2 regions of the Shewanella sp. SM23 genome follow, and region 1 is predicted to be linked to the other one. Evidence: predicted binding sites of a transcription regulator. Region 1 holds the regulator's gene; the other holds the start of a gene.
The links. Region 1 encodes MetJ, which represses methionine synthesis genes. Its sites were predicted from a motif close to TAGACGTCTAGACGTCTA; they were not measured.
Positions count from the first base shown of each region.

Region 2: a site for MetJ is predicted at 1,854-1,871, ahead of metH (methionine synthase). Genes of this name have one in related genera too.

Region 1 covers NZ_JAKKRM010000012.1:120,425-124,857, forward strand. Annotated here, with positions in the region: gene L5L98_RS15095 (bifunctional aspartate kinase/homoserine dehydrogenase II) at 1-513, opposite strand, end outside; gene metB (cystathionine gamma-synthase) at 525-1,688, opposite strand; gene metJ (met regulon transcriptional regulator MetJ) at 1,901-2,215, shown strand; gene L5L98_RS15110 (sulfite exporter TauE/SafE family protein) at 2,350-3,093, shown strand; gene nrfD (NrfD/PsrC family molybdoenzyme membrane anchor subunit) at 3,200-4,147, opposite strand; gene L5L98_RS15120 (4Fe-4S dicluster domain-containing protein) at 4,150-4,433, opposite strand, start outside.
Region 2 covers NZ_JAKKRM010000005.1:8,493-12,925, reverse strand. Annotated here, with positions in the region: gene L5L98_RS08110 (ABC transporter ATP-binding protein) at 1-503, opposite strand, end outside; cobalamin riboswitch at 603-779, opposite strand; gene L5L98_RS08105 (histidine phosphatase family protein) at 1,001-1,726, opposite strand; gene metH (methionine synthase) at 1,996-4,433, shown strand, end outside.

The DNA.
Region 1 (4,433 bases):
TAGGGCTTGTACTTTAGCGCGGGATTCTTGTACCCGAATTTGCGGCACAGCGGCTTCATCGGCCACTAAAATTGAACAGGCATCCACATGGCTTGCCGCCACGCCAGATTCGCGCAGTAGCGCCGCCATTAAACGTGCCGACCAACGTTCGCCAAAGCTCACCACATGGTTGATTTGGTATTCATTGCGCTCGTCTAAGGACAACAGGCTGATGAGTTGCGCTTTATCAGTGGCCAAACGCTCACGCAGATCGCGGGCTTGTTCATTCGACAACAACTGCTCAATCAACCCCTGTTGGTAACTGATCAGCACTTGTAATTCTTCTTGCCATAGCTGACCCGCATCACGCAGCGCTAATAATTTATACAGGAAATTCGTGCTTTTACCCGCCGCAGAGACCACCACGAGATCATCACTATGACCGTGGGTTAACAGGATATGGGCGACTCGGCGATAACAATCGGCATCCGCTAAACTGGAGCCACCAAATTTATGTAAGTGACAACGTGCCATCTATTATTCCTCTACTGACAAGCCGCAACGGCGGCTAATCCTGCTTGAATATCTGCAACTAAATCGGCGGCATCTTCAATACCCACCGATAGACGCAATAGGGTGTCCTTAATACCAGCCTCGAAGCGCGCTTGCGGCTCCATGGCTCTGTGGGTCATAGTGGCAGGCACTGCCACTAAACTTTCGACGCCACCTAAACTTTCCGCCACGCTAAATAAGCTGAGTGCACCTAAAAAGGCCACCACTTCGGCCTCACCGCCTTTGAGCTCAAAACTCAGCATAGCGCCAAAGCCCTGTTGTTGCTTGGCCGCAATGGCGTGACCAGGGTGATCCGCAAGCCCTGGGTAATAGACTTTACTCACCACAGGGCTTTGGGTTAATACCTCAATAATACGCTGGGCATTGGTTTGATGCTCGCGAATACGCACCGCTAAGGTACGCAGGCCGCGCAGGGTCAGATAACTGTCGAAGGCCGACCCCGTTAAGCCTAGAGTGTTCGACCACCAATGTAAGCTTTCGCCGATTTGCGCGTCTTTGGCGACCACAGCGCCGCCGACCACATCGCTGTGACCATTGATATATTTAGTGGTGGAGTGGATAACGATATCCGCGCCTAACAATAGGGGTTGTTGCAATATCGGCGATAAAAAGGTGTTATCGACCACCACCAGCGCGCCGACCTCATGGCTCGCCTTAGCAATGGCTTCGATATCTACCACACGCAATAATGGGTTCGATGGGGTTTCGAGCCACACCATCTTAGGATTCTGCGCAATGGCGGCGGCTAACGCTTGGCTGTCGGTTTGGTCGACCACTATGAGCTTAAACTGGCCTTTCTTCGCCAAGTTGGTAAATAAACGGTAGGAACCACCATAGCAATCATGGGGCACAACTAATAGGTCATCGGGGCCGAGCAAAGTAGTCACTAAGGTGATGGCCGCCATGCCAGTGCACGTCACTATGCCAGTGGCGCCCTTTTCTAATTGCGCTAATGCTTCGCCTAAAATGCAGCGCGTTGGGTTGCCTGAACGACTGTAATCGAATTCGCGGGGATTTTTATGACCATCGAAGGCGTAATTAGTCGACAAATAAATCGGTGGCACAACTGCGCCATATTGAGTATCGCTTTCGATACCCTGACGCACTGCCAGTGTGGCTAATTGACGCTCTGCCATGGGTGGACTCCTAAATTCGGTAGACTGATAGAGATGTCTGGACGTCTAAATGTACCTAAGCCCAACGCCATCGTCAATAGGCGTGAAGACGTTTAGACGTCTGAACATAAAGAAATCTGTTTGCAATCACAAAGAAATAGTAGCAATAATTTGACTGTTCTTTGTAAGGGTTTAAAATCTGCCCCGAATTTAGCGTTATAACAGGTGAGTCAATGACTGAATGGAATGGGGAATACATCAGCCCCTATGCTGAACATGGCAAGAAGAATGAACAAGTAAAAAAAATTACTGTGTCTATTCCGCTCAAAGTGCTTAAGGTCCTCACGGACGAACGTACTCGTCGTCAGGTCAATAATTTGCGTCACGCCACCAACAGCGAGCTGTTGTGTGAGGCATTTTTGCACGCCTACACTGGCCAGCCATTGCCCAACGATGAAGATCTGTCAAAAGATAATCCAGACAGCATTCCCGCAGAAGCCAAGTTGTTGATGGATCAAATGGGAATCGAGTGGGAAGACATGGAATAGCGACTCGTCGCTTTTAAAGTCATATCACAGTGCTCATCAATAGGGATCGTTAACGATCCCTTTTTGTTTATACCCAAGCGACTTCAAACTTTAAATTTCACCATCTTGAGTTGGTTTGGGATATAGGAAATCCTATGTTTTCTATGATAGATCCACAGACACTCGCCTTAGCCTCGCTGGTCGTGTTTCTGGGCGCCTTAACCCAAAGTCTGATTGGGTTTGGGCTTGCGGTTGTCGCCAGTCCTTTACTGTATATCGTCGATCCACAACTTGTACCTGCGCCTGTTATTGCTATGGGTTTCTCCATCGCCCTGCTGACCTTAGTGCGTGAGCGCGGTCACTTAGAATTCAATGGCTTGCAATATGCGCTCCTAGGCCGCGTGCCCGGTGGTTTTATCGGCGCGAGTTTATTACTGTTTGCGCCTCAACCCATACTCGGTTTATCCATCGCCGCTATTGTGACTGTCGCAGTGATCCTCAGCCTGTATAAATTCAGCCTGCCAGTGAATAAGAAAACCCTCTTCGGTGCGGGCGTGGTTTCAGGGATCTTCGGCAATATCGCCGCGATTGGTGGCCCGCCGATGGCGATTTTGTTGGCAGGCAAAGATGCCTCGCAGTTTCGCGCAGCGCTGTCGGCCTTCTTCATTTTTAGCTCCATGATTGCATTGATCATTTTAGCGATCACAGGCTTATTAGAATTAAAACATCTGTGGCTGTCGTTGATGCTGCTCCCCTCAGTGATTTTAGGTTACTTAGTCGCAGGGCGATTAGTAGGCCGTGTCGATAAAGAGAAGACAAAGATAGCGACGTTAGTCCTGTGCAGTATCAGCGCCTTAGTGCTAACGGTGAAGTCGGTTATCGAGTTATTACCCCAATAAGCGTCCTGCTTGTACTGGCAAACCTTCTCAAGATTCAAACAATAAAAAAGCACTGACATTGCCAGTGCTTTTTCTTTATCTATCAATATGTAAAGCCAGATTACACTCAGCTTAAATAGCTTTGCCCTGCGTACACAATAAAGTGTCTTAAGGCGAGTACGCCCGTTAAGCTCGCACAAGCCACCATGATCATCGCCCCCTTAGTGTGGCGAGTCGCGGCGGGTAGCAGCATAAACAGCAATGGAATACCAAAACCTATACCGACAACGCCTATCCAGAACACGCTTGCCCATAGCCCAGACGTTAACGATGCTAAGGCCGCAGCAGCCGCGCCGCCCTTGAAGTACAAGGCGCAGAACAACATGAACAGGAACAGAATTTCAATCGCCATCACAGGCAATTCTAAACCGTGCATCTTCACTAAAGTTTTGTCGTGGCTGTCAGTCTTAAACATCAGCAACGCCAGTACCGCATTTGCCGCAGCGCCCGCCGATAGACCTGACACTAAAAACAGCGCAGGCAGTACCGCAGTGTTGAGCATAGGATAAGCATTCATCGCCGAAATTAAGAAGCCAGTGTAAGCCCCTACGCCAATGGCGAGGACAAACAACAATACTTCAATCAGCTTTCGAAATGGCATAAGTAACTTAGCGATAGGTGTTAGGAAACCCAACCCCCATTTTGGTAAGTCATCCCGCAGCACAATAATGGCGTACGCAAAAGCTAAGGGAGAATACGCCAGCAGCGCCAGCACCCCAATGGCCATCACAGACTGGAAGTTATAGTGAATTAAGATCAGCCAAAAGTGGAATGGTTTGGTTAAATCAAACACTAAGCAGGCTAAACCTAAGCTAATCGCCACAGGCCCAATAATGGCGGCCGCCTTTAGAATGCTGCTTTCAGCTCCCGCGCTGAGTTCCTTATTCGCCCAGCGTAAACCAATGCCAATCAATAAACTGCCCGCGGATAACCCCGCCATAAACAGGTAAACGGCGATGACCCAGTGCCAAGTGACAGGATCATATTGCGCCATGTCGCCCCAAGTATTGTTCATAATCAAATCCCCCCTCTTTTGGTAGGAACGCGATATACCCTAGGTTTTGTGCCCAAATGGGTTTTATCTTGGTAAGTGATTTTAGTGTTGAGCATGATGGCCACTTCACTCTGCGGATCATTAGCATCACCAAACACTAAGGCATCGGTTGGACACACAGTCACACACGCTGGCTCTTCGCCCCGTGCTAAACGACTGTCTTTACAGAAGTTACACTTATCCGCCGCCTTGGTTTCTGGGTTCATAAAGCGCACTTTATAAGGGCACGCTGCCACACAGTACATAC
Region 2 (4,433 bases), on a different contig from region 1:
CGTTGCTTTTCACCGCCAGATAAGTGCTCATATTGTTGGTGCATCTTATGGCTCAAGCCGACTTTCTCTAAAGCCTTAGCAATACGCTCAGTATCACAGCTCGAATTGGTATCGAACATGCCCTTGTGGGGCGTTAAGCCCATGCTGACCAATTGCTCTGTGGTGAGGTCAAAATAGTGCGGTGTATCCTGCTGCACTACGGCAACGCGACAGGCAAACGCCTTGGGTGACAAGCGCTCAATATCTTGATCAAAAAGGGTAATTTTGCCCTGAGTCGGGCGAACAAACCGATACAAACAGCGCAACAAGCTAGACTTGCCCGCACCGTTAGGGCCAATCAGCCCCAGCATCTGCCCCGTTGGCAGCGTAAAGTTAATATTGGAAAGAATGGTTTTGCCATCGATACACCAGCTCAACTGGCTCACATTGAGCGCGACTGACGGGCTCAATGACGGGTTAGTGTCATTCACGGGGCTGTTAGTTTGGATTGCGGAAAGTTTCACCTAAGCGGCGCTCCTATCGAGTCCAAACCTGTATAAACAAAGGTTGTGCACATTGTCATCTGCTCCCTCGAGTCACCCGCTCGAGAACTAAGGCTGCACGCAGCGATAACAGAAATAGGCAGGTCTCCTGACTTGTAGGGAAGAAGATTCGAGATCTTTTTCACTACTCACAGTTGCGGGCACAGTTCGGGCTGACTAACAAGCAGCTCCCCGATTCCCTATTATGTTTGGGTTGATATGCTCTTTGTTAACAACGCCACTATTAATTAAAACAGCGGAGCGATTCGAACAAAGAGAGTCTATTCCCAACACCTATTTCTGCGACGTTATCACTCATTGCGCATGTAATACGCTATCTCGTTCAAACGTCAGGGAAAAGCATTATCCTACATCTATCCCATTAGGCAATGCTGTTTAAATCAGAATATTTTCATGTCAGCTTATTCTCGCCAAACGATCACGCCTAAACCATAGCGCATAGGTCGTGAAATAAGGCCTCAACACGTGCGCCCACTCGGCCAATCTAAACGCCAATAGCAGGCACCCTGTTCATCTTGCAGCACATTAATGCTCACCACGGCCGCCACGGGTAAATCGAGTTGACTATAAAACCCTACCGCCCGTTCAACTCCTAAGGCACGCGCCATTAAGTGACGGATCACCCCGCCGTGGGTCACGACCCACACTTGAGTGGCTGGCATATTGTCAGTGGTTTCATTAATGGCACTGTTTTCATTACCCATTTTATGTGAGTCAAGGGCCAATCGTTCAAACTCGGCGGCGAGTATCTGGTCAATAGTCCCATTCACCCGCGACTCAAAACTTGCCATAGTTTCACCATTAGGCGGCGGAGTTTGCCAAGGGTCTTGCCAATACGCCGCTAAGCGTTCGCCCTCTTGTTGATACAGTTCATCGAGCCGACAACCGTCCCAATCACCAAAATCAATTTCCTGTAAACCCGACAAACACTGCGCCTGCAATGGCCTTGACTCAGATATCAGTGCCGCCGTCGAATGCAACTCGGCGACAAAAGCGTGGGCAAAATCGGCGCAGCGGCGTGAAGTCGAGCTGTAAATCGCACTACACACGCTGGCCTGTGACTCAACTGCTGCCGACATTTGTTGCCAACCCTTTTCGCTCAAAGGCACATCCACACGACCCCGCAAAATAGCGCCGCCTTCACACTCACCGTGGCGTAACAATAACAATCGAACTTGTTTCATATATGCCTTTTTAGTTAGGGACTAGATGCTAGGAACTCAAGCCAAGGGCCTAAATTCTTGATTCTCGATTCTCGCTCCTAATGCCTTTGACTTTCATCTTGCCCTGACAATCATAAGTCGCGTATTATGGACGTCTATACGTTTAAATGTCCAAAACAAATTTTTAAGAACAAGTATTCAAAAAATATCGGCAGACGACAATAAAATGCACTTAGCATAACAATGGCCGATTTTTGGACTTAACTTAGCTGTATTTAAGGTAATTATTTATGACGATACCCTCAACCAAAGCCAGCCAAATATTAGCAGACATTCGCAAACAGCTTGCAGAGCGCATTCTGATCTTAGACGGTGCCATGGGCACTATGATCCAAGGCTACAAGCTGGAAGAAGAGGACTATCGCGGCGAACGTTTTAAAGATTGGCATACAGATGTCAAAGGTAACAACGACCTCTTGGTCTTGTCGCAACCCCACATCATCAAACAAATTCACACCGACTACTTAAATGCCGGTGCCGACATCATTGAAACCAACACTTTTAACGCCACCACCATCGCCATGGCCGATTACGACATGCAGTCGCTGTCCGCCGAAATTAACTTAGTCGGCGCGCGCCTCGCCCGTGAAGCCTGTGATGAAGCCTTTGCTGCAACAGGCATTCCACGCTACGTCGCCGGTGTGTTAGGCCCCACTAACCGTACGTGTTCGATTAGCCCTGATGTGAACGACCCAGGCTACCGCAACGTCAGCTTCGATGAGTTAGTGACTGCTTACAAAGAATCCACTAAGGCGCTGATTGAAGGCGGCGCGGATATCATTATGGTCGAGACCATATTCGATACCTTAAACGCCAAGGCTGCGCTGTTTGCGATTGAATCCGTATTCGATGACTTATTCGGTCAGCATTCTAAAGACAGATTGCCGATCATGATTTCGGGCACCATTACCGATGCCTCTGGCCGCACACTGACTGGCCAAACGACCGAAGCCTTTTACAATTCCCTTCGCCATATCAAGCCCTTATCTATCGGTCTTAACTGTGCACTTGGGCCAAAAGAATTACGCCCCTATGTGGAAGAATTATCCCGCATCAGTGAGTGTTATGTGTCGGCGTATCCGAATGCGGGCCTGCCGAACGAGTTTGGCGGTTACGATGAAACCCCAGAAGACATGGCGAACGTGATCGAAGATTGGGCGCGCGAAGGCATGCTTAATATTATCGGGGGTTGTTGTGGTAGTACGCCTGAACATATCCGCGTGATCCGCGAAGCGGTGAGCCGTCACGATCCACGTATTTTGCCGGACATTCCGGTCGCTTGCCGCTTGGCAGGTTTGGAACCACTGACTATCGACGCCCAATCCCTGTTCGTTAACGTGGGTGAGCGCACCAACGTTACAGGCTCGGCCAAGTTTTTAAAGTTGATCAAAGAAGGCAAGTTTGAGCAAGCGCTCGATGTCGCCCGCGAGCAGGTCGAAAGCGGCGCGCAAATCATCGACATCAACATGGACGAAGGCATGCTCGATGGCGCCGAGATCATGCACAAGTTTTTAAACTTGATAGCCTCTGAGCCCGACATCAGCCGCGTACCTATTATGATCGACTCCTCTAAGTGGGAAGTCATCGAAGCTGGCCTCAAATGTATTCAAGGCAAGGGCATAGTTAACTCTATTTCCCTCAAAGAAGGCGAAGCCAAGTTTATTGAGCAAGCCACCTTAGTGAAACGCTACGGTGCGGCGGCCATTATCATGGCGTTCGACGAGCAAGGTCAGGCCGACACTAAGGCGCGTAAAATCGAAATCTGTACCCGCGCCTATCGGGTGCTGGTCGACAAGGTCGGCTTTCCGCCAGAAGACATCATCTTCGACCCGAACATTTTCGCCATCGCCACGGGTATTGATGAACACGACAACTATGCCGTCGATTTTATTGATGCCATTAAAGCGATTAAAGCCACCCTGCCCCACGCAATGATTTCGGGCGGCGTGTCGAACGTGTCGTTCTCGTTCCGCGGTAACAACCCAGTGCGCGAAGCGATCCACGCCGTTTTCCTCTACCACGCCATCAAAGTCGGCATGGACATGGGCATTGTCAACGCGGGTCAGTTAGCCATTTACGACGATATCGATCCTGAGCTTAAAGTGCGGGTCGAAAACGTGGTGCTTAACTTGCCCTGCCCAGTTGAAGGCTCAAGCAATACCGAGCAGTTACTTGAAATTGCGGAGAAATTCCGCGGTGATGGTGCACAGGTCGGCAAAAAAGAAGATTTAGAATGGCGCAGCTGGCCGGTGAGCCAACGCTTATCCCATGCGCTCGTCAAAGGCATTACCGAATTTATTGATGAAGATACCGAAGCCGCTCGCCAAGAAGCGAAACGTCCGCTGGATGTGATTGAAGGCGCCTTGATGGACGGCATGAACGTGGTCGGCGACTTGTTCGGCTCAGGCAAAATGTTCCTGCCGCAGGTGGTGAAATCGGCGCGGGTGATGAAAAAAGCCGTGGCTTACTTAAACCCCTATATTGAGCTAGAAAAGGTCGAAGGCCAATCTAACGGCAAGATTTTGATGGTGACAGTAAAAGGTGACGTGCACGATATCGGCAAAAATATCGTCGGCGTGGTGCTCGCCTGTAACGGTTTTGAGGTATTCGATTTAGGTGTGATGGTGTCGGTGGAGCGAATTCTCGACGCCGTGAAAGAACACAATAT